DNA from 4 places in the Streptomyces sp. NPDC014891 genome. Region 2 is predicted to be linked to each of the others. Evidence: riboswitches for the same ligand, from Rfam matches in the RefSeq annotation. Region 2 holds a riboswitch; each other region holds the start of a gene.
What was found. Region 2 has a riboswitch for cobalamin ahead of ACF09E_RS02565 (energy-coupling factor ABC transporter permease). Riboswitches for the same ligand answer to the same signal wherever they lie in the genome.
Positions count from the first base shown of each region.

Region 1: another riboswitch for cobalamin. It lies ahead of ACF09E_RS17615 (ribonucleoside-diphosphate reductase subunit alpha); the one in region 2 lies ahead of ACF09E_RS02565 (energy-coupling factor ABC transporter permease).
Region 3: another riboswitch for cobalamin. It lies ahead of metE (5-methyltetrahydropteroyltriglutamate--homocysteine S-methyltransferase); the one in region 2 lies ahead of ACF09E_RS02565 (energy-coupling factor ABC transporter permease).
Region 4: another riboswitch for cobalamin. It lies ahead of ACF09E_RS14585 (prenyltransferase/squalene oxidase repeat-containing protein); the one in region 2 lies ahead of ACF09E_RS02565 (energy-coupling factor ABC transporter permease).

Region 1 covers NZ_JBIBWF010000005.1:508,381-515,398, reverse strand. Annotated here, with positions in the region: gene ACF09E_RS17615 (ribonucleoside-diphosphate reductase subunit alpha) at 1-1,296, opposite strand, end outside; cobalamin riboswitch at 1,428-1,567, opposite strand; gene ACF09E_RS17610 (GNAT family N-acetyltransferase) at 1,616-2,116, opposite strand; gene mctP (monocarboxylate uptake permease MctP) at 2,238-3,863, opposite strand; gene ACF09E_RS17600 (DUF3311 domain-containing protein) at 3,860-4,114, opposite strand; gene ACF09E_RS17595 (LuxR C-terminal-related transcriptional regulator) at 4,277-5,260, opposite strand; gene ACF09E_RS17590 (MMPL family transporter) at 5,352-7,018, opposite strand, start outside.
Region 2 covers NZ_JBIBWF010000001.1:619,785-626,802, forward strand. Annotated here, with positions in the region: gene ACF09E_RS02545 (hypothetical protein) at 1-1,313, opposite strand, end outside; gene dhaK (dihydroxyacetone kinase subunit DhaK) at 1,760-2,752, shown strand; gene dhaL (dihydroxyacetone kinase subunit DhaL) at 2,779-3,417, shown strand; gene ACF09E_RS02560 (PTS-dependent dihydroxyacetone kinase phosphotransferase subunit DhaM) at 3,576-4,013, shown strand; cobalamin riboswitch at 4,096-4,328, shown strand; gene ACF09E_RS02565 (energy-coupling factor ABC transporter permease) at 4,357-5,055, shown strand; gene ACF09E_RS02570 (energy-coupling factor ABC transporter substrate-binding protein) at 5,052-5,570, shown strand; gene cbiQ (cobalt ECF transporter T component CbiQ) at 5,577-6,326, shown strand; gene ACF09E_RS02580 (energy-coupling factor ABC transporter ATP-binding protein) at 6,323-7,018, shown strand, end outside.
Region 3 covers NZ_JBIBWF010000004.1:578,333-585,350, reverse strand. Annotated here, with positions in the region: gene ACF09E_RS14515 (malate synthase A) at 1-594, opposite strand, end outside; gene metE (5-methyltetrahydropteroyltriglutamate--homocysteine S-methyltransferase) at 710-3,034, opposite strand; cobalamin riboswitch at 3,201-3,428, opposite strand; gene ACF09E_RS14505 (short-chain fatty acyl-CoA regulator family protein) at 3,534-4,964, opposite strand; gene ACF09E_RS14500 (MmgE/PrpD family protein) at 5,149-6,669, shown strand; gene prpB (methylisocitrate lyase) at 6,669-7,018, shown strand, end outside.
Region 4 covers NZ_JBIBWF010000004.1:598,732-605,749, forward strand. Annotated here, with positions in the region: gene ACF09E_RS14570 (3-hydroxybutyryl-CoA dehydrogenase) at 1-72, shown strand, start outside; gene cobF (precorrin-6A synthase (deacetylating)) at 278-1,069, shown strand; gene ACF09E_RS14580 (hypothetical protein) at 1,265-2,677, opposite strand; cobalamin riboswitch at 2,814-2,890, opposite strand; cobalamin riboswitch at 3,007-3,145, shown strand; gene ACF09E_RS14585 (prenyltransferase/squalene oxidase repeat-containing protein) at 3,256-6,063, shown strand; gene ACF09E_RS14590 (hypothetical protein) at 6,060-7,013, shown strand; gene ACF09E_RS14595 (energy-coupling factor transporter transmembrane component T) at 7,018-7,018, shown strand, end outside.

The DNA of each region.
Region 1 (7,018 bases), on a different contig from region 2:
GGAGTGGACGACGGTGCCCGGCTCGGCCGTCTGGTTGGCGGTCCGGTTCGAGGCGTCCTTGAAGGTCATCCAGCCGTTGCCGGTCTGGGCCAGGGTCCGCATCATCCGGCCGTACAGGTCGCGGGCCGGCATCGTCTTGCGGGCCAGGCCGGCGGCCTCGGCCTTGCGGTAGGCGGCGTCGAACTCCTCGCCCCACAGGTCGACCAGCTCGGGCACGTCCGCCGGGGAGAACAGCGACCACTCGCCGTCGGCGTTGACCCGGCGCATGAACTCGTCCGGGATCCAGTGCGCGAGGTTGAGGTTGTGCGTGCGGCGCTGGTCCTCGCCGGTGTTGTCGCGGAGCTCCAGGAATTCCTCGATGTCCGCGTGCCAGGTCTCCAGGTAGACGGCGGCGGCGCCCTTGCGGCGGCCGCCCTGGTTCACCGCGGCGACGGAGGCGTCGAGGGTCTTCAGGAACGGGACGATGCCGTTGGAGTGCCCGTTGGTGCCGCGGATCAGCGAACCGCGGGCCCGGATGCGGGAGTAGGAGAGGCCGATGCCGCCCGCGTGCTTCGAGAGGCGCGCGACCTGGTGGTAGCGGTCGTAGATGGAGTCCAGCTCGTCCTGGGGGGAGTCCAGGAGGTAGCAGGAGGACATCTGCGGGTGGCGGGTGCCGGAGTTGAAGAGCGTGGGGGAGGACGGCAGGTAGTCGAGCCGGCTCATCAGGCCGTAGAGGGCGGCGACCTCGTCGAGCGCGCGGACGCTGTCGTCCTCGGCGAGGCCGCAGGCCACGCGGAGCATGAAGTGCTGCGGGGTCTCGATCACCTTGCGGGTGATCGGGTGGCGCAGCAGGTAGCGCGAGTACAGGGTGCGCAGGCCGAAGTAGCCGAAGCGGTCGTCGCCGGCCGCGTCGATGGTGGCGTCGAGCCGGTCCGCGTGGAGCGCGGCGAACTCGGCGGTGCGGTCGGCGATCAGGCCCTCGCGGTGGCCGACGGCGACGGAGGCGGAGAAGGAGTACGAGCCCTGGCTCGCGGCCTCGTCGGCGATGGTGATGGTCAGGAGCCGGGCGGCGAGCCGGGAGTACGCCGGGTCCTCGGCGATCAGACCCGCGGCCGCCTCGGTGGCCAGCTCGCGCAGTTCCGCCTCGTCCGCGGCGGCGCTGCGGCCGCGGAGCGCGGCGGCGGCGACCCTGCCGGGGTCGGTGTCGGTGAGGTCGGCGGTGAGGTCGGTCAGGGTCCGCAGCAGCACGGTCCCGGGGCCGTCGCTCTCGACCGCGGAAGCCTCGGCGGAAGCCGGATCGGCAGGCGCGATGGTCACGTGGGGGCTCTCCCTCGCTCGGCTCGGGGCCGCGGCGGGGGGAGGAGGGCACGCGAGGGTCCGGACGCCGGACGCGCTGTGTCCACCGGCCCACTCCGCGAGGCCCGGAAGTCATCGGCACCCGGAACGGATGGACCGGGTGCGCTGCCGGCAGGTCCTCGGACTCACCTCGTCCGAACATGTCGTATCCGTACGAAGCACACCGTTGCGGGACAGTTCCGGATTCGCGCCGGATTCCCCTGCGTCGACAGCGAGCACGAGCATACATGTGGGGGGCTCCGCTTGCGGAACCCCCCACATGTTGTGTCGCGCCGGAGAGTCAGAACTCCAGGGCGTAGGTGCGCAGAGAGTGATCGGGGATCGGTTCCCAGTCCCGGTGGGGCGTGCGGACGAAGCCCAGACGCTCGTAGATCCGGTGCGCGGAGACCATCGTGGCGTCCGTGGACAGCACGATGCGGCGGCACCCCGGGAGGGCCTGTGCCCGCTCGATGCAGGCCCGTACGAGGGCCTCTCCGACGCCCCGGCCGCGGGCCTCCCGGGAGACCACGAGCATCCGGAACTCGGCCTCGCCGTCCACGGCGATGTCCGCCCACGGAGTGTTGCCGGTGGCGAAGGTCACCCCGCCGAGCAGACGGTCGTCGGCGTCCTCGGCGAGCAGCACCTCGCTCTCCCGGGCCCGCCGGGCCGTGTCCCGGAGCACGTGCAGATACGAGTCCTCCGCCCCGTGCTTCAGCAGCCCGTCGCTCAGATAGGTCCCCGCGGTGAGCTCACCCAGCGCCTCGTAGTCCTCGGGCCGTACCGCCCTGATCGTGAAGTCCATGAGGGCAGTGTGCCTCCGGCGGGCCGGCCGGCGTCAGGGCGGTCCACGGGACGGGCCGCCCCGCCTCCGGGGAGGCGGGGCGGCCCGTGGGTGCCGGGGCGGCCGGGGTCCGGCCGGGTGCTCAGTGGGTCTCGGCTCCCACCTTCGGGAGCTTCGTGTCGACCCCGCGGTCGCCCGCGTCGGCCGTGTAGTCCTCCGGGGAGGTCTCGTCGACGCCCTCGGGGGCCTTCACGGCCTTGAGGACGAAGGTCAGGACGACCGTGACGAGGACGTTGAGGACGAAGGCGGTGAGACCGATGTAGCCGATCTCGCCGATGCCCGGGATCTCGGCGGAGGAGCCGCCGAAGTGCTTCTGGGTCGGGCTGGCGACCCCGTACGCGGCGACCGTGCCGTAGACCATGCCGACGGCCCAGCCGCCGAGCAGCGCCCAGCGGTGGAACCAGCGGGTGAACAGGCCGCCGACGAGGGCCGGGAAGGTCTGCAGGATCCAGATGCCGCCGAGCAGCTGGAAGTTGATCGCCACCGTCTTGTCCATGGTGAGGACGAAGGCGAGCGCGCCGACCTTCACGAGGAGCGAGACCAGCTTGGAGACCTTGGTCTCCTGGGCCGGGGTCGCGTCCGGCTTGATGAAGTCCTTGTAAATGTTCCTCGTGAAGAGGTTGGCCGCGGCGATCGACATGATCGCCGCCGGAACGAGCGCGCCGATGCCGATGGCGGCGAAGGCGACGCCCGCGAACCAGTCGGGGAACATCGTCTCGAACAGCTGCGGGATGGCGAGCTGGCCGTTCTTCACCTGGATGCCGGCGGCGATCGCCATGAAGCCGAGCAGTGCGAGCAGGCCGAGCATCAGCGAGTACAGCGGCAGGATCGTGGTGTTGCGGCGGATGACCTCGCGGCTCCGGGACGACAGGGTCGCCGTGATGGAGTGCGGGTACATGAAGAGCGCGAGCGCCGAGCCGAGCGCCAGCGTCGCGTACGTCCACTGGCCGGCCTCGCCCGGGACGAGCGAGCCCCGCGGCTTGTCGGTCGCCGGGTTGACCTGTTGGTATGCCTCGCCCGCCTTGGCGAAGATCTCGTCGAAGCCGCCCAGCTTGATCGGGATGTAGATGATCGCCACCGCGATGACGATGTAGATCAGGGTGTCCTTGACGAAGGCGATGAGCGCCGGGGCGCGCAGGCCCGAGGAGTAGGTGTAGGCCGCGAGGACGCCGAAGGCGATGAGCAGCGGCAGGTCCTTGATGAACCAGTGGGTGGTCTCGCCGCCGCCGACGCCCATCACGTCCAGGACGGCCTGGATGCCGACGAGCTGGAGCGCGATGTACGGCATGGTGGCGAGGATGCCGGTCACCGCCACCGCGAGGGACAGGCCCTTGGAGCCGAAGCGGCCGCGCACGAAGTCCGAGGTGGTGACGTATCCGTGCTTGTGCGAGACGGACCAGAGCCGCGGCAGGAAGGTGAAGATCAGCGGGTAGACCAGGATCGTGTACGGCACGGCGAAGAAGCCGGCCGCGCCCGCCGCGTAGATCGCCGCCGGGACGGCGACGAAGGTGTACGCGGTGTAGAGGTCGCCGCCGAGCAGGAACCAGGTCACCCAGGTGCCGAACGACCGGCCGCCCAGGCCCCACTCGTCGAGGCTGTGCTCGTTCTCGGCCTTGCGCCAGCGCGCGGCCAGGAAGCCCATGACCGTGACGGCCAGGAAGAAGAAGATGAAGACGGCGAGTGCGACGCCGTTCACGCCGTCCTTCATCGCGCGTCACCGCCCTTGCGGCCGCGCTGGTCCAGCTGCCAGAGCTTGTACGCCACCATGGTGAGCGCGGTGGACACCAGCACCCAGAGCATCTGGTACCAGTAGAAGAACGGGATGCCCGCGAAGAGCGGTTCGGCCTTCGCGTACGAGCTCACCCAGAGCATCGCCACGAACGGCGCGAACAGACAGAGCGCGATCACCACCCTCAGGGGCGTGATGGTGGGTTGTTTCCGTTGTGTCGCTTCTGACATGGCGATTCCGGTCCCCTCACTGATCACCTCGGTAATGCTGGGGAAATCTAGGGGACGGTTCCGCTGCACGGAACCCCTGTCCGCATAACGGATGGGACTCCGTCAGCTGTGCGCGTGGGAGCGGTCCCCCGGCCCGGGCGGACGGGAGTTCGACGGCGTCCTCTAGAGCCAGCCCTCCTTGGCGGCCCGCACGCCCGCCTCGAACCGGCTGCGCGCGCCGAGCCGGTTCATCAGCTCGGAGCTCATCCGGCGCACGGTCCGCAGCGACACCCCGAGCCGCCGGGCGGCGATGTCGTCGGTGCAGCCGATGCCGAGCAGCATGAGCAACTCCCGCTCCTGCGGCGAGAGGTCGTGCGCGTCGCGGCGCGGGCTCTCGCCGAACGGCGTGCCCGCGTCCCACAGGCGGTCGAACAGCACCAGGAGCGCGTGCACCAGGCCGGGGCTGCGGACCTCCAGGGCGCCCGCCCGCCCGTCCTCGGGATCCACCGGGACCAGCGCGGCCTCCCGGTCGACGATCACCATGAGCATCGGCACCACGGGCACCGTCCGCGCCTCGCCGCCGAGGTCGCAGTACCAGCGCACGTACTCGACGGTCGGCGGGTCGTTGCGGAAGCTCTCCTGGTAGATCGAGCGGATCCGCACGCCGCGTTCCAGGGCGAGTTGGTCGAGCGGCTGGCTCGCGTCCATGGTGTCGGGGAGCTGCGCCCCGCCGGGGAGCAGGGAGAGGCACTCGGTCCTGGCGTTCGCGGCCAGGTCCTCCAGGCGCTCCCGGACGTTGTCGAGGCCGGTGATGCGGTCCACCAGGTCGTGCCGCACGCCCGGCTCGGCGTGGTCGGCGTACGAGGCGAGGATGCCGGCCACGGCCCGGCCGGCCTGCTCGACCTGGCGCTTCCGCTTGCTCAGCTCGGCCTCGGCCCGGGACAGCAGGAAGGAGAAGCCGACGTCCGGATGGAAGGGTTCGACCTCGCCGGACGAGTCGTCCATCAGGACCAGCTTGAGGTCCGCGAGGCAGGCGAGCGCCTCGCGGACCTCGGGCTCGGGGCGGCCCAGCTGGGCCGCCATCTCCGCCACGTCGAACTCGGGTCGCTCCAGCAGTAAGCGGTAGACGGCCTCCGTCGACTCCTTTATGCCGAGCGCCTCCAGCATCCCCTGTCTCCCCCTCGTCACGTTCCGTACCGCGACCGCCCCGCATTCGTGATCGCGGTCGTCGATGCTAAGCGGGAGAACCCGTCTAGGTCTAGACCAATTGGAGTGAACTCCGGGATGTGGGACGGGCCGGGACCGCGGGCGGGGTGCGGCGGCGTCCGGCCAGCGCGTCGAGCACCGCCGCCATCGCGAACCCCGACACCAGCAGCGCCAGTTCGACCTGCGGACCGATCCCGACCGCGAGCACCGCGAGCGCGCCCGCACCCGCCGCCGCGAGCCCCGCCCCCGGGGGACCGCCCGCCGCCGACGCCGCCGAGCGGTCGAGCGACACGCAGAAGGCGAACACCCCGACGACCAGTGGCACCCAGCCGGTGACCGCCCCGGTGCCCGCCGGACCCCACTGCCACAGCACGGTCAGCGCGCCCGCCGAGGCGAGGGCGGCCAGGACGGCGCGGAGCACGGCGCCGGCCGCCGCCCCCGCACCCGGGAAGCCGGACGGCAGCGGGAGCAGGACCAGGACGGCCAGGGCGGCGAGAGCGGCCGCCGGGACCGCGAAGGGCAGCAGCCCGTAGACCCCGTCCACCAGATCGCGGTCGACCACGCCCGAACCGCCGACCGCCGCGGGTACGGGTCCCTCCGCGAACGCCGACCGCACCGCCGACACGGTCGCCGCGCCCGCCGCCGTCATCGGCTCCCCCTCCGGGACGACCACCACCACGGCCGTGCCGTCGCGCCGCCACTCGTCGCCGCGCGGTGCCGCCGCGAGCAGCACCCCCGGCACCCGGGCCGCCCGCGCGGCCGCGGCACGCGGATCGGCCCCCTCGGGGAGCAGGACCTCCAGGGGATGGAGAACCCCCGAGGGCACCCCGGCCGCCGCCAGCCGGTCCAGGCCGTCGCGGGCCGGGCCGCTCGCCACCAGGGCGTGCGCCTCCGGATTGCCCACCCGCAGCTGGGTGGCCGCGCCGGCCGCGAGGACGAGGAGGACCAGACCGCTCACCGCGGGCACCGGACCCGAACGCCATCCGCCCCGCCCCGCCGCCCCTGCGGCCCGGGACGACCGCCCCGCCCCCGTGGGCCGCTCCGTCCGCCGCGTCGACCGCGTCGCCACCGAGCGGAGCACCGGCACCAGGGTCAGCGCAGCCGCCGTGCCCACCGCCCACACCGCCAGCCCCGCGACCCCGACCGAGCGCAGGAACGACGCGGGGAAGAGGGCCAGGACCGCGCAGGCCGCCGCCCCCGCCGCACCGGCCGTCACCGCCGACCGCTCGCCCGCGCCCGGCGGCTGGGCCCACCGGTGCACGGCGAGCACCAGGGCCGTCACCGGCACCAGGTAGACCACGACGAAACTGATCTCGGTGAACCCGGCCACCGCCTCCACCAGGACCAGCGCCCCGACCGAGGTCACCCCGGCGAGCAGCAGCGGCGCCAGGACACCCGCCGCCGAGCGGAACACCGCCGCCAGCAGCACCAGCAGCCCCAGCGCGCACGCCGCCTTCACCGCCAGGGCCACGGGCCCCGGCCCCGCCACCGCGCTGTCGTGCTGGAGCGGGAGCACCCCGGTCACCTCGACCCGGGCCTCCGGCAGCGCCGACCGCAGATCCGCGCGCAGGGCGACCGCCGCCTCCTCCACGGCCGTGAGCCCCGCGAGGTCCGGCTCACCGGCGCCCGGGTAGACCAGCGCGTACACCGTGCGGCCGTCCCCGCCCAGGAACCCCTCGTCGCCCGTGCCCGCGTACGAGACCGTCCGCGCCCCCGGAC
Region 2 (7,018 bases):
TCGCAGTGCGTGGTCAGCGCGGCCTCCACCGCGGCCGCCCAGGTGAGCCCGGCCGCCACGCCCGTCGGCAGCCGGTACGGCGCGCCCGGCGCCGGGGCCGGCGACGCCTCGGCGGCGCGGACCCGGCGCAGCCGGTCGGTGACGAGGTCGAGGCCCCAGACCTCACCGCCGCCCCGGGCGTCCGGGGCGGCGGCCAGGGCTCCGTACGCGGCGAGCGCGTCGAGCAGCGCCGCGAGGCGGGCGCCGTGGGCGTCCCGTCCGTGACCCCACACGGTGACGCCCGGCGCGTCGGCGGACGGCGGGCCGAACGGGTCGGGCACCGCGACCGCGCACCCCCACAGGCCGGCCGGCCCCTGCGTGGCCTCCGGGACCGGCCCGAGGAGCCCGGTCCTGGCGTCCGCGACCGCCTCGATCCGCTCCAGCAGCCGTGCGGGATCGACGGCCGGACCGCCGATCCGCCCGAGGAACGCGGCCCGCGCCCCCGTCTCGGTGCCCGCGCGGGTGGCCGATCGGCCGGGCCGGGGGAACGGCACCACGGGGTGCCGGCCGCCGGACGAGGTCCGCAGGTCGGTCCGTACGAGACAGACGCCTCCGTCGTCCCCCGGCCCCCCGACGATCCCCGCGTCCGGGGCCCCGGCCTCTCCCGCTCCCGGGGTCGCAGCGCCGCGCGCCGTGCCCGCCCCCGCGGGTCCATGGCCCGCCACGGTGCCCGCCGTCCCCGTGCCGCCGCGGCCCAGCCAGGCGCTCAGGAGCAGGTCGGCGATCCACTCGGCTCGCCCCGGGTCGAGCGCGGCGCCGGGGTCGACCGGCGCGGCCCCCGTCGGCGCGGCGGGCGGGACCCGCGACGGAAGACCGCGCAGGCGCCGCCAGGCAGAGGCCGCCGCGGTGCGGTCCGCGGGACCGAGGGGGCCGGTCCACAGTTCGTCGCCGTAGACCAGCACCTGCCCCAGCCACGCGCCGGCGTCGGCGCACCGGTCGGCCGTGGCGGCCAACTCGGCCGTCGACCGGGCGACGTGGAGCACGGCGTCGGCGGCGCTGAGCGTCTCCCCCGCCGTCCACTCCGTGGTGCCGGGCGCCTCCGCGTCACCCCCGCCCGTCCGGCGGACCAGGACGTCGCGGCACCCGGCCCGCGTCGCGGCCCCGGCGAGAGCCCGGAGCACCTGGTCCTCGCCGGCGATCAGCAGCCGCCCGCCCGGCACCGGTCCGGCCTCCGTCCCCCCGGCCGGCGGTTCGACGTCGGCGTCGCCGTCCGCGGCGCCCCGTGGCGCGGCCCCCTCATGAGGCCGGTCGTCGTCACTCCATCGCGGACGCATGCGTCGGCTCCTGTCCCCTGGATCACTGGCGGTGTCGAGGGGCTTCACACCCCCGGACTCGATGAAAGGGCACGGGGATAGGAAAACGATCAACGCGGGATATAGCGTGGCCGGTTTCCACCTGCCGGCGAACGCCCGCCGTGCCGGGCGGGGGCCCTCCACCACACGAAGCCGGTCGGCGCAGAACCGGACTCTCCGGCAGCGACGCACCCGTGCGCGACCACACCCCTCAGCCGATAATTGCCCATCATGCCCACATGCCCGGTGCACCCAGGACAAGCCGCCCCTGACGACAGGTCAGGCGCGTCGGCGACGGGTCGGCATCGGTACCGCGCGAAACCGCCCCGGGGCACACGAACCGACAAGATCAATAAGTCACTCCAGCTACCCTGACCTGCGAGAAGCCTGCTCAGTCACATGCCTGCCAGTCCCATCAGGAGGTAACCATGAGGATGCTCATCAACGTCCCCGAGACCGTCGTCGCCGACGCGCTGCGGGGGATGGCCGCCGCTCATCCCGAGCTCACCGTCGACGTGGAGCGGCGGGTCGTGGTGCGGCGGGACGCGCCCCTGGACGGCAAGGTCGCGCTGGTGTCCGGCGGGGGCTCCGGGCACGAGCCCTTGCACGGGGGGTTCGTGGGGCCCGGGATGCTGGCCGCCGCCTGTCCCGGCGAGGTGTTCACCTCCCCCGTGCCCGACCAGATGGTGCGGGCCTCCGCCGCCGTCGACAGCGGAGCCGGCGTGCTGTTCGTGGTCAAGAACTACACCGGTGACGTGCTGAACTTCGAGATGGCGGCCGAGCTCGCCGAGGACGAGGGCATCCAGGTCGCCAAGGTCCTGGTCGACGACGACGTCGCCGTCACGGACAGTCTGTACACGGCCGGGCGGCGCGGGACCGGTGCCACCCTCTTCGTCGAGAAGATCGCGGGAGCCGCCGCCGAGGAGGGCGCTCCGCTGGAGCGCGTGGAGGCGATCGCACGCCGGGTCAACGAGCGCTCCCGCTCCTTCGGGGTCGCCCTCAGTGCCTGCACGACCCCCGCCAAGGGCAGCCCCACCTTCGACCTCCCCGAGGGCGAGCTGGAGTTGGGCGTCGGGATCCACGGCGAACCCGGTCGCGAGCGGCGCCCGATGATGACCTCCCGGGAGATCGCCGACTTCGCCGTCGACGCCGTCGTCGAGGACCTCCGCCCCTCGGGCCCCGTCATCGCCCTCGTGAACGGCATGGGCGCGACACCGCTCCTGGAGCTGTACGGGTTCAACGCCGAGGTCCAGCGCGTCCTGGGCGAACGCGGGGTGCCGGTCGCCCGGACCCTCGTCGGCAACTACGTGACCTCGCTCGACATGGCCGGCTGCTCGGTCACCCTGTGCGAGGTCGACGAGGAGCTCCTGCGCCTCTGGGACGCCCCCGTGGCGACGCCCGCGCTGCGCTGGGGCCGGTGAGACGGACGAGGGAACAGGAGCCCGACATGACGCAGACCTTCGACGCCGCCTTCCTCGTGCGCTGGCTGGCCGCCGTGGCCGAGTCCGTGGACCGGGAGGCGGACCGGCTCACCGAGCTCGACTCGGCCATCGGCGACGCGGACCACGGCGCCAACCTCCGGCGCGGCTTCGCCGCCGTGACCACCGCCCTGGGCGAGGACCCGCCCGCGACGCCGGGCGCCGCCCTCACCGCAGCCGGCCGGCAGCTGATCTCCACCGTGGGCGGCGCCTCGGGACCGCTGTACGGCACGCTCCTCCGCCGTACCGGCAAGACCCTCGGGGACGACCCGCGCGTCACCCGGGAACAGCTCGCGGAGGCGCTCGGTACGGGAGTGGCCGCCGTGTCCCAGCTCGGCGGGGCGCAGGTCGGCGACAAGACGATGCTCGACGCGCTCACGCCGGCGGTGGACGGGCTGCGCGCTTCGTTCGGCGCCGCGCGCGCGGCCGCCGCGGAGGGCGCCCTGGCGACCGTACCCCTGCGGGCGCGCAAGGGCAGGGCCAGCTATCTGGGCGAGCGGTCGGTGGGGCACCAGGATCCGGGGGCCACGTCCTCGGCGCTGCTCTTCGCCGCCCTCGACGAGGTCGCCCGCGGCGAGGAGCACCCTGCCGCCGAGGGGACGGCATGAGCGGCGGGGGCGAGAGCGGAGGGCTGAGCGGCGGGAGCGGGAACGACGGATCGAGCGGCGAAAGCGGGACGGACGGTGTGCGTGGCGTGAGTCGTACCGACGGAGTGCGTGACGTGAGCGGGACGGACGGTGTGAGCGGCGTGAGTCGGACCGACGGTGTGAGCGACGAGAGCGGGACCGGCGGCACCGACCGCGGCCGTCCGGTCGGCATCGTGCTCGTGTCGCACAGCGCGGCCGTCGCGGCCTCCGTCGCCGAGCTGGCCCGCGGGCTCGCCGGGGGCGGCGACCTCGCCCCGGTCGTGCCGGCCGGCGGGACCCCCGACGGCGGTCTCGGGACGAGTTCCGCGCTGATCTGCGAGGCGGCGAAGGCCGCCGACCGCGGCGCGGGAGTGGTGCTCCTCGTCGATCTGGGCAGTGCGGTGCTGACCGTGAAGGCCCTCCTCGCCGAGGGCGACGAACTGCCCGAGGGCGCCCGGCTCGTGGACGCGCCGTTCGTCGAGGGCGCGGTCGCCGCCTGCGTCACCGCCGGCGCCGGCGGGGACCTGGACGCCGTGGCGGCCGCCGCGGCGGAGGCGTACGCGTACCGCAAGGACTGACGGAGGGAGCGGCCCCCGGCGGTCGTCCGGTGCCGCCCGGGCCGACTGCGGGGAGTGGGCGTGGGGCCGCACCCGGTACCGGCCTTGTTGTGATCCAGCAGGTCAACGCACTAATGTCGCAGGGCCTTGGTGTACGGGAAACCGGTGCGGTACCGGTGCGGCCCTCGCCACTGTGATCGGGAGGTCCGGCTCCACCCCCGGGGAACGCCCTCGGGAAGCCACTGGACCACGTCGGGAGACCCTCGTGGTGTGGGAAGGCGGAGCCGGACGGAATGACCGTCAGCCAGGAGACCGGCCAGGGTGCGTTGTCCATCCACGAGGTGCTGGAGAGGGTCTCCCGACCATGCATATAGCCGAGGGGTACCTACCCCCTGTGCACGCGGCCGCCTGGGGCGTCGCGTCCGCGCCGTTCGTCGTCCACGGGGTCCGCGCGCTGACCCGCGAGGTGCGGTCCAACCCGGAGTCCACGCTGCTGCTCGGCGCCGCCGGCGCCTTCACGTTCGTCCTGTCGGCACTCAAGCTGCCCTCGGTGACCGGCAGCTGCTCCCATCCGACCGGTACGGGTCTGGGAGCGATACTGTTCCGGCCGCCGATCATGGCGGTCCTGGGGACCATCACCCTGCTGTTCCAGGCGCTGCTGCTCGCCCACGGCGGCCTGACCACGCTCGGCGCGAACGTCTTCTCGATGGCGATCGTCGGGCCGTGGGCGGGCTACGGCGCCTACGTGCTGCTGCGCCGGTTCGGCGCGCCGCTGATGGTCGCCGTGTTCTTCGGCGCGTTCGTCGCCGACCTGTCGACCTACTGCGTGACCAGCGTCCAGCTGGCGCTCGCCTTCCCGGACCCGGGCAGCGGCATCCCCGGCGCGCTCGCCAAGTTCGGCGGGATCTTCGCCGTGACGCAGATCCCGCTCGCCGTGAGCGAGGGCCTGCTCACCGTGCTGGTGATGCGCCTGCTCACCCAGTCCAGCAAGGGCGAACTGGTCCGGCTCGGCGTCCTCGCCGGGCGCACGTCGGAGCGACGCGAGGAGGCGGCCGCGCGATGAGCCGGAACGCGAAGATCAACACCCTGCTGCTGCTCGTCGTCGCCGCGCTCGCGGTGCTGCCGCTCGCCCTGGGGCTCGGCGACCACAAGGAGGAGCCCTTCGCCGGGGCGGACGCGGAGGCCGAGACCGCGATCACGGAGCTGCGGCCGGACTACGAACCGTGGTTCAGCCCGCTCTACGAACCCCCGTCCGGGGAGATCGAGTCCGCGCTGTTCGCCCTGCAGGCCGCTCTCGGCGCCGGCGTCCTGGCGTACTACTTCGGCCTGCGCCGCGGCCGTCGGCAGGGGGCGGCGCGAGCCGTCGCGGAGGGTTCCGGGGCCGACCTGCCCGGGGCCGACCTGACCAGGGCCGAAGGGGCCGGGGCCGAAGGGGCCGGGGCCGGTGCGTCCGACCTGCCCGGGGCCGGCGCACCCGGTGCCGCCGGTGCCTCGCGGACGGCCACGACGGCGGCCGGGGACGGTAGCGGCGGAGGGCCGGCCGCCGGTGGAGGATCCGGCCGCGGACCGGGCGCGTAGCCCCGGATGCTGCCGATCGACGCGGCGGCGCACAGCAGTCGCTGGCGCCGCCGCCATCCCGCCGAGAAGGCGTTCCTCGGCTTCGGTCTCACCCTGTGCGCGGTCGGCCTGCCGCCGTGGCCCGGCGCGGCGCTCGTGGCGGCGGCCACGCTCGCGGTGCTGCTCGGACCGGCCGGTGTGCCGGGCCGGGCGCTGTGGCGGGCGTTCCGGATCCCGCTCGGGTTCTGCGTCACCGGCGCGATTCCGCTGCTCTTCGAGGTGGGCGGCTCCCGCGGGTTCGTCTCCCTCGCTCCCGACGGCCCGGTGCACGCGGGCGAGTTGCTGCTGCGGACGGCGTCGGCGTCGCTCGGCGTGCTCCTCTTCGCCTTCACGACGCCGGTGTCCGACGTCCTCCCCCGGCTGGTACGCGCGGGGGTGCCGGCGCCGGTGGTGGACGTGGCGCTGGTGATGTACCGGATCATCTTCATGCTGCTGGACGCGATGTCCAAGATCCGGCAGGCCCAGGCGGCCCGGCTCGGGCACACCACGCGGGCCGCGACCTGGCGTTCGCTCGCGGGCCTCGGCGCCACCGCCTTCGTGCGGGCCTTCGACCGCGCCCAGCGCCTGCAGTCGGGGCTCGCCGGACGCGGATACGACGGGACCCTGCGGGTCCTGGTACCCGCCTGCGCGGTCTCCCGCCCGTTCCTCGCCGCGACGGGCGGCCTGCTCACCGGTCTCGTCGCCGTCACCCTCGTACTGGAAAGGCTCCTTCCGTGACGTCTCCGACCCCTGTCGTGGAACTGGTGAAGGCCGGCTTCGCCTACGAGGACGGGCCTCCGGTGCTGACCGGTGTGGACTTCGCCGTCGCGGAGGGACGCGCGGTGGCCCTGCTCGGCCGCAACGGCAGCGGCAAGACGACCCTGCTGCGCCTGCTCAGCGGCGGCCTGCGGTGTGCGAGCGGGACCCTGCGCCTGGACGGCGCGGAGGTGGCGTACGACCGGAAGGGCCTGACCCGGCTGCGGACCACCGTCCAGCTGGTGGTGCAGGACCCCGACGACCAGCTGTTCGCCGCGTCCGTGGAACAGGACGTGTCGTTCGGTCCGACGAACCTGGGGCTGCCGGAGGACGAGGTACGGCGGCAGGTGCGCGAGGCCCTGGCGGCGCTGGACATCACGGCGCTCGCGGACCGGCCGACGCATCTGCTGTCGTACGGGCAGCGCAAGCGCGCGGCGATCGCGGGAGCGGTGGCGATGCGGCCGCGCGTCCTGATCATGGACGAGCCGACGGCGGGTCTCGACCCGCACGGGCAGGAGCGGCTGCTCGACGCGCTCGGGCGGCTGCGGGAGGGCGGCACGACGGTGCTGATGGCCACGCACGACGTGGACCTGGCGCTGCGCTGGGCGGACGAGGCCGCGGTGCTCGCTCCGTCGGGGCTGCGGACCGGACCGGTCGCGGAGCTCCTCGCGGAC
Region 3 (7,018 bases), on a different contig from region 2:
GTGGAACACGTACAGGCCGAAGTCGACGAGGGAGGCGGAGACGGGACGGCCGTCGATCCGGAGGTTCTCCTCCTCCAGGTGCCAGCCGCGGGGGCGGACGGCGAGCGCGGGGACGCCGCCGCCGGCTCGTGGTTCCGGGCCGTGCGGTGCGCCGCTGCCGGCGGGGTGCGGGCAGGCGTCGGTCAGGGCCAGCTGGCCGGCGAGGACGTTCTCCCAGAGCGGTGAGGGGACCTCGGTGAAGTCGACGACCCGCGGATCGGCACCGGAGCCGTGGCTGTGCGCCGCCGTTCCGGCCTGCGGCGGCCCGGGGACGCTCGCCCGGTGCCGGTCGCCCGGGCCCGGTGCCTGCGGTGCAACCCTCCAGTGCGGATCGTCGCGGACGGCCGAGGTGGCGCGGGGGAAGTCCAGCGGGTGGCCCGAGGCGAGGCTGTCCGCGCGGTGGCGGCGCGCCGCGAGGAGGTCGCGGCGGCGGCGGGCGAACGCGGTGTCGAGCCGCGCCACGAAGTCAAGGGCCTCGGGGGTCAGGATCTCGCCGTGGCGGTCGCGCGGGGGGCCGACGACCTCGATGTGCCGCGTGGTCTGGTGGGTGGACATGCTGATGGAGGACCCTTCGTCACCCGGGATTCCTGATCGCCAGGCCGGGGCGCTGCAGTCTGGTCGTGGGCGCCCGGGCCGGACGTCGAGACGTCCGGCCCGGGTCCGCGGGGCGTCAGCCCTCGTCGGTGCTCAGCTCGGTCCTGACCTGGCGCGCGGCGGAGACGAGGTTGTCCAGGGAGGCCCGGGTCTCGGTCCAGCCGCGGGTCTTGAGTCCGCAGTCGGGGTTGACCCAGAGCCGCTCGGCCGGGATGGCCTCCAGGCCCTTGCGGAGCAGTGCGGCGGCCTCCTCGGCGCTGGGCACGCGGGGGGAGTGGATGTCCCAGACGCCCGGACCGGCCTCACGCGGGTAGCCGTGCTCGGCGAGTTCGCCGGCGACCTGCATGTGGGAGCGGGCGGCCTCCAGGCTGATGACGTCGGCGTCGAGGTCGTCGATGGCCTGGACGATGTCGCCGAACTCGGCGTAGCACATGTGGGTGTGGATCTGGGTGTCGGGCCGGACCCCGCTGGTGGAGAGCCGGAACGACTCGGTCGCCCAGTCGAGGTAGGCGGCGTGGTCCGCGGCGCGCAGCGGGAGGGTCTCCCGGAGCGCGGGCTCGTCGACCTGGATGACCGAGGTGCCCGCCGCCTCCAGGTCGTTCACCTCGTCGCGCAGGGCGAGCGCCACCTGCCGGGCCGTGTCGCCGAGCGGCTGGTCGTCGCGGACGAAGGACCAGGCGAGCATGGTGACGGGACCGGTCAGCATGCCCTTGACCGGCTTGCGGGTCTGCGCCTGCGCGTAGGTGGTCCAGCGCACCGTCATCGGCTCGGGGCGGGAGATGTCCCCGGCCAGGACCGGGGGCCGGACGTAGCGGGTGCCGTACGACTGCACCCAGCCGTGCTGCGTGGCGAAGTACCCGGTGAGCTGCTCGGCGAAGTACTGCACCATGTCGTTGCGCTCGGGCTCGCCGTGCACGAGCACGTCGACGCCGGTCTTCTCCTGGAAGGAGAGGACCTCGCGGATCTCGTCCTTGATGCGCTCCTCGTAGCCGGCCGTGTCGATGCGGCCGGCGCGCAGGTCCGCGCGGGCGACGCGGAGTTCGTCGGTCTGCGGGAAGGAGCCGATGGTGGTGGTCGGCAGCAGGGGCAGACCGAGGTGCGCGCGCTGGGCGGCGGTCCGTTCGGCGTACGGCTGGGAGCGGCGGCCGTCCGCGTCGGTGATGGCGGCGGTGCGGGCGCGCACGGCCGGGTCACGGGTGAGGGCGGAGTCGGCGCGGGAGGCCAGGTCGGCCCGGTTGGCCGCCAGTTCGGCGCTGATCGCGTCGGTGCCGTTCCCGAGGCCCTTGGCGAGGGTGACGACCTCGGCGGTCTTCTGCCGGGCGAAGGCGAGCCAGCGCCGGACCTGCGGGTCGATGTCGACCTCGGCAGCCGCGTCCAGCGGGACGTGCAGGAGGGAGCAGGACGCGGCCACGTCGACCCGGTCGGCGAGACCGAGCAGGGTGGCGAGCGTGGCCAGGGACTTCTGGTAGTCGTTGATCCAGATGTTGCGGCCGTTGACGACGCCCGCGACCAGGCGCTTGCCGGGCAGTCCGCCGACGCGGGCGAGGTCGTCGAGGTTGCCGGCGGCGCGCTCGGTGAAGTCGAGGGCGAGACCGTCCACCGGTGCCGAGGCCAGCACCTGGAGGGCGTCGCCGAGGCGGTCGAAGTAGGAGGCGACGAGCAGCTTGGGCCGGTCGGTGAGCGCGCCGAGGTCGCGGTAGGCGCGGGCGGCGGCGTTCAGGTCGGCCGGGGTGCGGTCCTGGACGAGGGCGGGCTCGTCCAGCTGGACCCATTCGGCGCCCGCCGCGCGCAGGTCGGCGAGGACCTCGGCGTAGACCGGGAGCAGCCGGTCGAGGAGGGTGAGCGGGTCGAAGTCCTCGGCCACGCCGGGTGCAGGCTTGGCGAGCAGCAGGTAGGTGACGGGTCCGACGAGGACCGGGCGGGCCGTCAGGCCGAGGGCGACGGCTTCCTTCAGCTCGGAGACCTGCTTCGCCGAGTCGGCGGTGAAGACGGTGTCGGGGCCGAGCTCGGGGACCAGGTAGTGGTAGTTGGTGTCGAACCACTTGGTCATCTCCAGGGGCGCGACGTCCTGGGTGCCGCGGGCCATGGCGAAGTAGCCGTCGAGCGCGTCCGCGTCGACGGCGGCGCGGTGGCGGGAGGGGACAGCGCCGACCATGACACTGGTGTCCAGAACGTGGTCGTAGTACGAGAAGTCACCGGTCGGCACCTCGTCGATGCCGGCGTCGGCCAGCTGCTGCCAGTAGGAGCGGCGCAGTTCGGCGGCGGTGGTCCGGAGGGCGTCGGCGGAGACCCGGCCCTTCCAGTAGCCCTCGATGGCCTTCTTCAGTTCACGGTTCCGACCCTGGCGGGGGTAGCCGTACACGGTGGCTCGTGCTGCCGCGGCTGCGGGCTTCGCTGTCACGGAACTCTCCTTCGCGAGATGTGTCCAGAGCCATCCCGGACGACGGGACGCGGACGCGAAGGGAACGACAGGACGTGCGGACCACGTCACGGGAGAACCGTGCGTCGCCGCTCGCTGTGTACGCCGACCCGCCCACGAGGTCACCGGGATGTCCGCGCGCGGAATCGTCCGCGTGCGGGCAACGGGCAGGTCTTCGGACTCACGGGCACGCTCTCCGGTCCGACCGGAGGGCACCTACTGGCCGTCGCTTCCCAGGACCGTTGTCCGGTCCCAGTGCGTATGACGGCGGTCGTTCCCGCTCACCGCTGCGGGGCAGTCCCGGATTCCCACCGGGTTCCCTCTTACGACGCATCCCGCCTGGCGGACGGGGCGAACCAGCTGCCGGGCCAGACTAGGGTGCGGGATCCTCGGCGGCGAGTCGGTGTCCACCATGTGGACGCGAAAATGAGACGGCCGGTCGAGCGGGAGCAGCACGTCCCGGCCGGGAGCCGCGCGGGATTCAACGCTCGGACACCACCGGGTACGGCACCAGGGCGCGCCGGTCGGGGTCGACGGAGAGGATACCGCCGGCGGGCGGCCGGGCGCGCTGGGCGCAGTCCTGGCGTTCGCAGATCCGGCAGCCCAGACCGATCGGGGTGGCGGCCCGCGGGTCGTGGAGGGCGATGCCCTCCGCGTACACGAGGCGTGGCGCGTGACGCAGCTCGCAGCCCAGCGCGACGGCGAAGTCGGCGCGTGCCGCGTGGTGGCCGAATCCTCCCCGGGTCACCGTGCGGGCGATCCAGAAGTACTTCTTGCCGTCCGGCATCTCCGCCACCTGGGTGAGGATCCGGCCGGGCGCGGAGAACGCCTCGTACACGGTCCACAGGGGGCAGGTGCCGCCCAGGCGTGAGAAGTGGAAGTCGGTGGCGGACTGCCGTTTGGAGATGTTGCCCGCGCGGTCGGCCCGCAGGAAGGAGAAGGGCACCCCGCGGCGGCCGGTGCGCTGGAGCGTGCTCAGCCGGTGGCAGACGGTCTCGAATCCGACGCCGAAGCGCGCCTGAAGGAGCTCGACGTCGTAGCGGAGCTCCTCGGCGGCCGTGTGGAAGGCGGTGTACGGCATGAGGACCGCGCCGGCGAAGTAGTTGGCGAGCCCGATCCTGGCCAGCCCCTCCGCCTGGGTGGAGGTGAGCTCGGCGGCGGAGACCAGTGCGTCGAGGAGCGGCCCGTGCTCCAGGAACGCCAGCTGCGTGGCGAGCTGGAACGCGCGCTGCCCCTCGCTGAGCCAGGGGGACAGCATGAGCAGGCCGCTGTCCGGGTCGAACCGCCGGGCGTCGGCGGACCTTTCGGGGCCCGCCCGAAGGATCTTGATGCCGTGTCCGGCCCTGAGGCGGTCCGTCAGGGCATCGGCCGCGCGGCCAGCCCGGCCGGTGTCCAGGGCGGCGGCGGTCGCCTCGGCCTCGGTCTCCAGAACCGCGAAGTGATTGTGGTGGGCGTAGAAGAAGTCCCGTACCTCGTCGTGGGGTTCGGCGGGCAGGAGGCCCGCGGTCTCCTCGGGTGACGCCAGGGCCGCCACCCGCTCGGAGGCGTCGCGGTAGCGCTGGTGCAGGGTGACGAGGGCCCGGGCCACCTCCGGATGGTCGCGGGCCACGTCCGCGATCTCGTCCTGAGCTATCGGGGCGCCACAGGCCTCGTCCCCGAGCGCAGCCCGCAGATCCGTCGCCAGCCGCTCCTCGCCGGCCTCGGAGAAGAACTCCGGGTCGACGCCGAACACCTCGGCGATCCGCAGCAGCACCGGAGCGGTCAGCGGACGCTGACTGTGCTCGATCTGGTTGAGGTAGCTGGTGGACAGCCCCAGGGCACGGGCCAGCTCGACCTGGTTCATGCCGCGCTCGCGGCGCAGCCTGCGCAGTTTCGCGTGGGCGTAGATCTTCGGTCCGGCGGGCCGTCCCATGCGGATCAGACTCCTCTCCGTCCCCCCCTGTTCTGTGAAGGTAGCATCCGCAGATTTCGCAAGATTCGCAGTTTCGCAGCCGTGGCGTGGATGGATTCCGCACAGTGGCTCCCTCGATCACACCCCGCCGGCGGGGAAGACTCGCCGACGTACGCCGTTCCCACCGCACGCCGCGAGGAGTCCCGTGATCGACCACCAGGTACGCGTCCACCCCAGCGCCGACCGCCTGCCCCGTGAGGAGCAGCTCGCCTGGAAGCTGGCCGCCGTCGCCACCGGCACCCAGGACGCGCCCGACCTCGACGCCGAGGCCTCGGAGATGGTGATCAACCGGATCATCGACAACGCGTCGGTCGCCGTGGCCTCGCTGCGCCGCCGCCCGGTCGCCGTCGCCCGTGCCCAGGCCGCCGGCCACCGGGCGGTCCCCGGCGCCTCGGCCTTCGGACTGCCGGCCGGGGCCACGCTCTCGCCGGAGTGGGCCGCCTGGGCCAACGGCACCGCCGTGCGCGAGCTGGACTTCCACGACACCTATCTGGCCGCCGACTACTCCCACCCCGGCGACAACATCCCGCCGCTGCTCGCCGTCGCCCAGCACACCGGCCGCTCCGGGGCCGACCTGCTGCGCGGCATCACCGCCGCCTACGAGATCCACGTCGCCCTGGTCAAGGGCATCTGCCTGCACGCCCACCGCATCGACCACGTCGCCCACCTCGGCGCGGCCACCGCCGGCGGCATCGGCGCCCTGCTCCGCCTGGACACGGAGACCGTGTACCAGGCCGTCCAGCAGGCCGTGCACACCACGACCGCGACCCGGCAGTCCCGCAAGGGCGAGATCTCCAGCTGGAAGGCCTTCGCCCCGGCCTTCGCCGGGAAGGCCGCCATCGAGGCCGTGGACCGGGCCATGCGCGGCGAGGGGTCGCCCTCGCCGATCTACGAGGGCGAGGACGGGTTCCTCGCCTGGATGCTCGACGGACCCGAGGCCTCGTACACCGTGTCGCTGCCCGAGCCCGGCGAAGCGCGCCGCGCGATCCTCGACACGTACACGAAGGAGCACTCCGCCGAGTACCAGGCCCAGGCGATCATCGACCTGGCCAGGGGACTTCGCGAGAAGACCGGACCGCTGGAGAAGGTCCGCTCGATCGTGCTCCACACCAGCCACCACACGCACCAGGTGATCGGCTCCGGCTCCGGCGACCCGCAGAAGTACGATCCGACCGCCAGCCGCGAGACCCTCGACCACTCGGTGCCGTACATCTTCGCCGTCGCCCTGGAGGACGGCGGATGGCACCACGAGCGCTCCTACGCCCCCGAGCGCGCCCAGCGCCCGGAGACGGTGACGCTGTGGGGGAGGATCTCCACCGTCGAGGACCCCGAGTGGACCCGCCGCTACCACGACCCCGACCCGGCCCGCCGGGCCTTCGGCGGGCGGGCCGTCATCACCCTGGAGGACGGCACCGTCGTCGAGGACGAGCTCGCCGTCGCCGACGCCCACCCCGCCGGCGCCCGCCCCTTCGACCGGGCCGGCTACACCGCCAAGTTCCGCACCCTCACCGACGGCATCGTCACACCCGCCGACCAGGACTCCTTCCTCCGGTCCGCCGCCCGGCTCGCGGAGCTGGACACCGAGGGGCTCGCGGGCCTCTTCCCGGTCGTCGACACCGGCGCCGTCGCCGCGTACGACACGACCCTCCCGAAGGGCCTGTTCTGATGCTGCACACCACCACCACACCCGCCGCCCGCCGCCGCGGGTTCCGTGAGCGGCTCGCGTCGGGCCGACTGCTCCGCATCCCGGGCGCGATCAACCCGTACTCGGCGCGCCTCGTCCAGGAGGCCGGCTTCGACGCCGCCTACCTCTCCGGTGCCGTTCTCGCCGCCGACCTGGGCCTGCCCGACATCGGTCTGACCACGTCCACCGAGATCGCCGCACGGGCCCAGCAGGTCACACGCGTCACCGACCTCCCCGTCCTCATCGACGCGGACACGGGTTTCGGCGAGCCGATGAACGCGGCCCGCACCGTCCAGCTCATGGAGGACGCCGGACTCGCCGGCCTCCACCT
Region 4 (7,018 bases), on a different contig from region 2:
CTGCTCGGCCGGAAGGCGGGGCGCGGGTTCCACACGTACGACCGGGAGGAGAGACCCGGTAGCCCGGGCTGAGGACCCGGGCGGCGCGGCGGCACCGGGTGAGGGCCCGGTGTCACGCGCGCGGGGAGGGCGGGCGGCGTGGAGGCCGCCCGCCCTCCCGCGTGTCCCCTCCCCCGTGTCCCCTCCCCCGTGTCCCCTCCCGCAGAGCGCCCACCGCCCGGGCGGCCGTCGCGGGCACTCCGTAACCTGGGGACCGGTGACGTCGAAGGGAACGGCAGTGCGGGACGGTACGAGGCACATCGCGGTGATCGGCATCGGGTCCGGAGATCCGGACCAGCTGACGCTGGGTGCCGTGAAGGCGATGCGGAGGACGGACGTCTTCTTCGTCCTGGAGAAGGGGGAGGAGAAGTCGTCCCTCACCGGCCTCCGACGGGCCATGCTCACCGAGCACGCGTCCCCCGGGCATCGCGTGGTCGACGCCGAGGATCCGTGGCGCGACCGCGCACAGGGCGCCCGGGGCGGCTACACCGACGCCGTCCACGACTGGCGGCGACGGCGCGCCGACGTCTGCGAGCGGCTGATCCGCGAGGAGCTCGCTCCCGGGCAACGCGGAGCGTTCCTGGTGTGGGGTGATCCCTCGCTGTACGACAGCACGCTGGCCGTCCTGGAGGAGATCACCGCACGCGGGAACGTGGCCTTCACCTGCGACGTCGTCCCGGGCGTCAGCAGCGTGTCCACGCTCGCGGCACACCATCGCGTCGGCCTCAACCGGGTGGGGCGCCCGATCCACATCACCCCCGGACGGCGGCTGGCCGAGACCGTGGGCAACGACGACGGGGACATCGTCGTCATGCTGGACGCCCACGAGTCGTTCCGGCAGTTCGCCGGCGGGGGTACGTGGATCTACTGGGGTGCCTACCTCGGCACCCCGGACGAGATCCTGATCTCCGGCCCGCTCGACGAGGTCGCCGACGACATCAGCAGGACGCGGGCCGCGGCCCGGGCGGAGCACGGCTGGATCATGGACACCTACCTGCTCCGGACCAGCCCCGACGACACCGCCGGCTGACCGCCCGGCCGTTCGGGGAGAGGCCGGCGGCGCGCGCTACTGCTCCCGGGCGGGGTCCGCCGTCGTCTCGGGCTCGCTCCTGGCAGCCATTCCTTCTCCGTTCTCCCTGCCGCACTCTCGCGGGGCTCAGAGGCACCCACGACCCGGCCCGCGGCGAGGTGAGGGCCCGGCAGCGGCCCTCACCCCGCCGGCTGCTCAGGCTCCCCAGCGCAGCGCGATGGTGTCGCCCACGTTGATCGTCTTCTCGCGGAGGGCACCGGCGAAGGCGGAGCCGTCGACGCTGACCTTCCAGGTGTTCGAGCCGCTGTTGGCCTTGCCGTTGACCGCGGTGATCGTGCCGGTTCCCGAGGCGGGGGTGACCGAGGTGACGCATCCGGACGGGGTCGCGGCGCTCGTCGCGGCGGCGAGGACGTCGCCGAGCGTCGTGGTCGTCCCCGTGGGCGTGAACGAGACCGAGCACACCTTGAGGTTCCCGGCGCCGTCGTCGACGGTCAGGGCCAGCTTGGTCGCGGTGCCCGCCGTGAAGGTGGGCTGGGCGACCCACTGGGGGGCGCCCGGGGTCGTCGGGACCGGCGGCGCGGCGGTGAAGCCGCCGCCGGCGACCGCGCGCAGGGCGTCGATCGAGGAGTAGGCGGAGGGCGTGGTGTCGGCGGGCTTGTACTTGAAGCCGCCAGCCGGGTTGTACTGGTTGGCGAGGAGGAAGTCGACCGGCGTCTTGCCGGGGACCGTGGTGAAGTCGGCCGACTGCGGGTTGATGCCGCAGGCGTTCAGGCCCGCGACGGCCCAGCCGTTGGAGCTGGTGTTGACGCCGTACAGGGAGTTGAAGGCGCCGGAGGAGGCGACCAGCTTGCCCTTGAGGAAGTTCTTGGCCTGCACGACGTCGGTGTCGGTGTTGGGGACGCCGGAGACGCACAGCGCGGCCATCGCCGCGCCGGTCATGTCGATGTCCCCGGCCGAGGCGAGGCCCGTGGGGTTGTCCTCGACCTTCTGGTAGGTCCAGCCGCCGTCGTTGTGCTGGTTGGCGCGGAGGCGGGTGACGATCGTGTCGGTGAGGGCCTGGGGGATGCGGGCGGCGCCGGCCTGGGTCTTCGCGCCGCGCAGCGCGAGGGCGGCGAAGACGGTGCCGTTGAAGTTCGCGGACGGGCCGAAGTAGCCGGGCTCGGCGGTCTGCCAGTACGCGTAGACGTCCGCGACGAGGTTGCGCGAGGCGGAGACGCGGGCCGGGTCGATGCCCGCGGCGTAGGCGTTGAGCGTGCCGCGCTCGTAGTCCGTGACCACCGGGGTCGCCGACGGCCAGCCGGCCGTCGACAGCAGGTTCCGGTAGACGGTTCTCGCGTTCTTGGTGGTGTCGCCGCCGGGGGCCACGTCGACGACGGCCGTACCGGCGGCCGCGAACGCGCTGAAGGCCCATTCGTTGGAGAGACCGGAGCCGGCGTACGAACCGTCGGCGGCCTGGAGGGACTTGAGGTAGGCGACGCCGTTGGTCTTAGACGTGGCTATCTGCGCGGGCGTGGAGGTCGCGAAGGCGGGCAGCGTGCCGAGGGCGAGGGCGCCGAGCGCCGCGGGCACCGCGAGCGCGAGACGGCGGGAGGGACGGGGAAGGGACATGGGCCTGCTCCTGGAGGTCGGCGGACGCCGGCCGCTCGGCACATGCCCCGCGTCGCCCCGACGGGGCACGGCCGGGGATCTCCGGGGAGCCGCCGTCCGGAACGCGTGGTACGGCTTCTGTACTGCGTCGCCGTATGGGCATTCGGGCTCCGAGACGGCCCCCGCCGCCTCGACACCGTTGCGCGTCAGCTCCGGATTCGCACCGGATTCCCCCACTTGGCAGCCCAGGACGCTACCCGAACGATCACCGTACCGCCAGCAGGACCACGGCAGACGGCCCCGGAGACGCGGCTCCGGATCCCGGTGAGACGGACGGCATATTGACGGCCCTGACGGATCCGTGTTGCACTCCGTCCGATAAGCAGTCAGCACCAGGGGAAGCCGGTCGAATTCCGGCACTGACCCGCAACCGTAGACCCGGATCGTCCCGGGTGAGTCGGAATGCCTGGGGCTGGAACTCAGTACGAGGAACGCCGTCGCGGACTACGGTGTGGTCGTCGCCGCCTCTCCACGGCACCAGAGCCGTGTGGGGGCGCATCGCCACGCACGCGGGCCGCCCGGCAGAGACGAGGGCCGCGGTGGGGACCGAACAGCAGGCGAGACGGTGGTCGAGGGCGAGACGGCGGCTCTTGTCGACCCTGACCGCTTCCCTTCTGACGCTCGGCGCGGGTCTGACCCACCTCACGGCGGCCTCGCCGGCGAGCGCCGACCCGATCGCGAAGTGCACCCGCACCAAGGGCGCCATCGTCGCCGTGGACTTCGGCAAGTGGGGCGGGCCGGTCGTCCGCGGCTGCGACACCACCCCCACCACCGGCTACGAGCTCCTGCAGACGGGCGGGTTCACCACCGAGGGCACCGGCCACGACGGCCCCGCCTTCATCTGCCGCATCGGCAACCGCGCGTTCAACGCCGGGAAGAAGTACCCCACTCCGGCTCAGGAGGACTGCGTCCTCACCCCGCAGGCCACCGCCTACTGGTCGTACTGGATCGCGTCCCCCGGCCAGAGGAAGTGGACGTACAGCCCGCTGGGCGCCATGTCGCGCACGCTCAAGCCGGGCGACGTGGACGCCTGGGTCTTCGGCGGCACGGACATCGGCGGCACCAAGGGCAGGCCGTCGTTCACGCCCGACGACGTCCGCGCGGACGGGGGCGACCCGCCGAACCCCAGCGACCCGCCGGCGCCGAACGTGCCCCCGGGCACCATCGACCTGCCCGCCGCGACCCGCTGGCTCACCGACCGGCTGACCAACGGGCAGCGCGTCGTCAACGACGGCGACACGACGCCCAACTACCTCGCCACCACCGAGGTGTCCTACGCCCTGGCCGCCACCGACAGCGAGCACCCCACCGCCCGCCGGATCGCGGCCTTCCTCGGCCGGCCCGAGCACACCGACGCGTACGCCTACCCGGCCGGCAAGGACGAGGCGCCGGACGCCACCGCCGCCGCCCGCCTCGCCCTCGTCGCCGAGGCCACCGGGAAGGACCCCCGCGACTTCGGCGGCCACGACCTCCTCGGCGACCTGACGGCGAACGTCTGCCTCAGCGGCTCGGACGCGCCCCAGCCCGTGCCCGGCTGCACGACCAAGGGCGACTTCCGCACGACCGGACAGACCGAGGGCCAGGCCCTGGCCGTCATCGCGCTGCTGAACGGAGGCGTCACCCCGCCCGCCGAGTCGGTGACGCGACTGGCTCAACTGCAGTGCGACGACGGCGGTTTCCCCAGCTTCCTGATCCTGGACGGCCAGGTCTGCGAGAGCGAGGCACCGTCCACCGCCCTCGTCGCGCTCGCCCTCCAGCGCGCCGGCGGCCACACCCCGGTGGTCACCAAGGCCCGCTCCTCCCTCAAGAAGGCCCAGTTCAAGACGGGGGCCTGGCCGGCCGCCTCGTACAGCGTCCCGGGCAGCGCCTACGCCACCGGCTGGGTGGCCCAGACCCTGCGCGCCCTGGGCGACCGCGGCCACGCGGACGCGGGGGTCTCCTGGATCTCCCGCCAGCAGTTCCCCGGCGGCGGCTTCGCCTTCGAGGAGGGGACCACGGACCCGCTGCTGTACGCCACGACCGCGGCGGTGATCGCCGGCGCGAAGAGCGACCTGGTGACGCTCACGACGAAGGAGCCCGTCCCGCCGACGACACCGCCGACGACGCCTCCGACCACCCCGCCCACCACGCCTCCCACGACGGGGCCCACCGCTCCCCCGGCCGGTGACGGACCGGACCTGAAGAAGGGCTCGGCCTACCTCGCCGACCACAAGCGGCTGATCCAGGGCCGGTACTACGAGGGCAGCCCCCGCTTCGCGGACTACGGCATGACCATCGACGGCGCCTACGCGCTCGCCGCCACCGGACACGACAACGCCACCCTGCGCAACATCGTCGACTTCCTCGACAAGGGCGGCAAGGACGCCTCGGGCCGCGGAGTCCACGACTGGACGAAGATCGGCACGAAGTACGCGGGCGGCGGGTTCATCGGCAAGACCGCGGTGCTCGCCCAGTCCGTGGGCCGTGATCCCCGCGCCTTCGGCGGCAAGGACCTGATCGGCGCGCTCGCCAAGGGCACCTGCGCGGCCGCGACCCCCGCCGAGCCCCGGAAGTGCGCGGGCAAGGGCAACTACACGTACGCGACCTCGGTCTTCTCCCAGTCCCTCGGCGTCATCGCCCAGATCCGCGCGGGCGAGAGCGGCGCGGCGGCCCAGCCGGTCGCGTACCTGAAGAGTCTCCGCGACCCGTCGACCGGCGCCTGGCCCAGCCTCATCGGCGAGCCGAGCGACATCGAGGTCGACTCCACGGCGATGGCCGCGATGGCACTGGATCTGCTGCCCGACGCCGACTCGCAGGCCGCCGTGGACCGGTCCCTGGTCTGGCTGGCCGGCCGGCAGCTCTCCGACGGGGGCTTCCCCGGCGCCTCCGGCAACTCGGTGAACTCGGCCGCGCTCGCCGTCCAGGGCCTGTCGCTGGACGCCGTGAAGTACAAGGACGAGATCGCGAAGGCCCGGAAGTTCCTGGCCTCGCAGCAGAACAAGGACGGCGGCTTCAACGTCAGCAAGGGCGGCCAGGCGGGCTCGGACGTCCGCGCCTCCGCCCAGGCCGTCGGCGGCGCCACCGGCATCTCCTTCGGCGTGCTGACCCGTGACATGAGCGGTACCACCCCGGAACCGGTCCCGAGCATCTCCGGCCAGTCCGGCACCTCCACCCCGGTGATCATCACCGAGGGGGAGAACGGCGGAGCCTCCGGGGGCCAGGCCGCCGGCACCGGCGGGGGCAGCATCGCCGCGACCGGATCCCAGGTCACCGGGCTCGCCGTCGCCGCGGTCCTCCTCGTCCTCGCGGGCTGGGGCACGACCCATGCCGCCCGCAGGCGCCGCGCGGGCGACGGCGGGGCGGCGTGACCGCCCGTCAGGGCGCCCGCGCCCTCACCCGTACGACGGCCGCGCTGGGACTCACCGTGGCGGTCTTCGCCGGTACGGCGGCCCCGGCCGGAGCCGCCCCTCAGCCGATGGGGCAGTGCACCACCTCGTCCGGTGCCGTGCTGGCCGTGGACTTCAGCCACTGGGGCGGGCCGATCTACCGCTCCTGCGGGACGACGCCCACCACCGGGTACGAGCTGCTGAACCAGGGCGGCTGGCGGACGACCGGCACCGGCCACGACGGCCCCGCCTTCATCTGCCGCATCGGCTACAGCGGTCACCAGGGCGGCAAGCAGTATCCGACTCCCCAGCAGGACGACTGTGTGCTGACCCCGCCCGCCTCCGCGTACTGGTCGTACTGGCACGCCGACCCGGGACAGAACACCTGGACGTACAGCCAGCTCGGCGCCATGCTCTACAAGCCGAGGCCCGGCAGCGTCGACCTGTGGATCTTCGGTGGCACCGACATCGAGGGAACGGAGGGGCGCCCGACCGTCACGCCGGACCAGCTGCGCGCGAAGAACGCGAAGCCCACCGGCGGCGGGGCCGTGCCCCGCGACACCCGGACGGCGGCTCCGCTGCCGCCGGGCGTCGACACCGGGCCGGCGCCGGAGAACCCGCCCCCGGCCGACCCGACCACGCCTCCCCCGCCGTCCCCCTCCCGCTCGGTCACGGCGAGCCCGAGCCCGTCGAAGAGCCCTTCGCCGACTCCGTCGAAGAGCGTCTCCCCGACGCCGTCCGCGACGCCCTCGGCGACGACCGGTTCTCCGGCGGTGGCCGCGTCCGGCCCGACGGTGGTCGACGCCGCACCGGCGGCGGACGCGGCCCATGACACGGGCTCCTGGGTTCCGGCCGTCGTCACCGGTGTCCTGGGCCTGCTGATCGGTGCCGCCGCCGTGTTCGCGGCCAAGCGCCGCCGTCGTACGGAGTAGCCGCG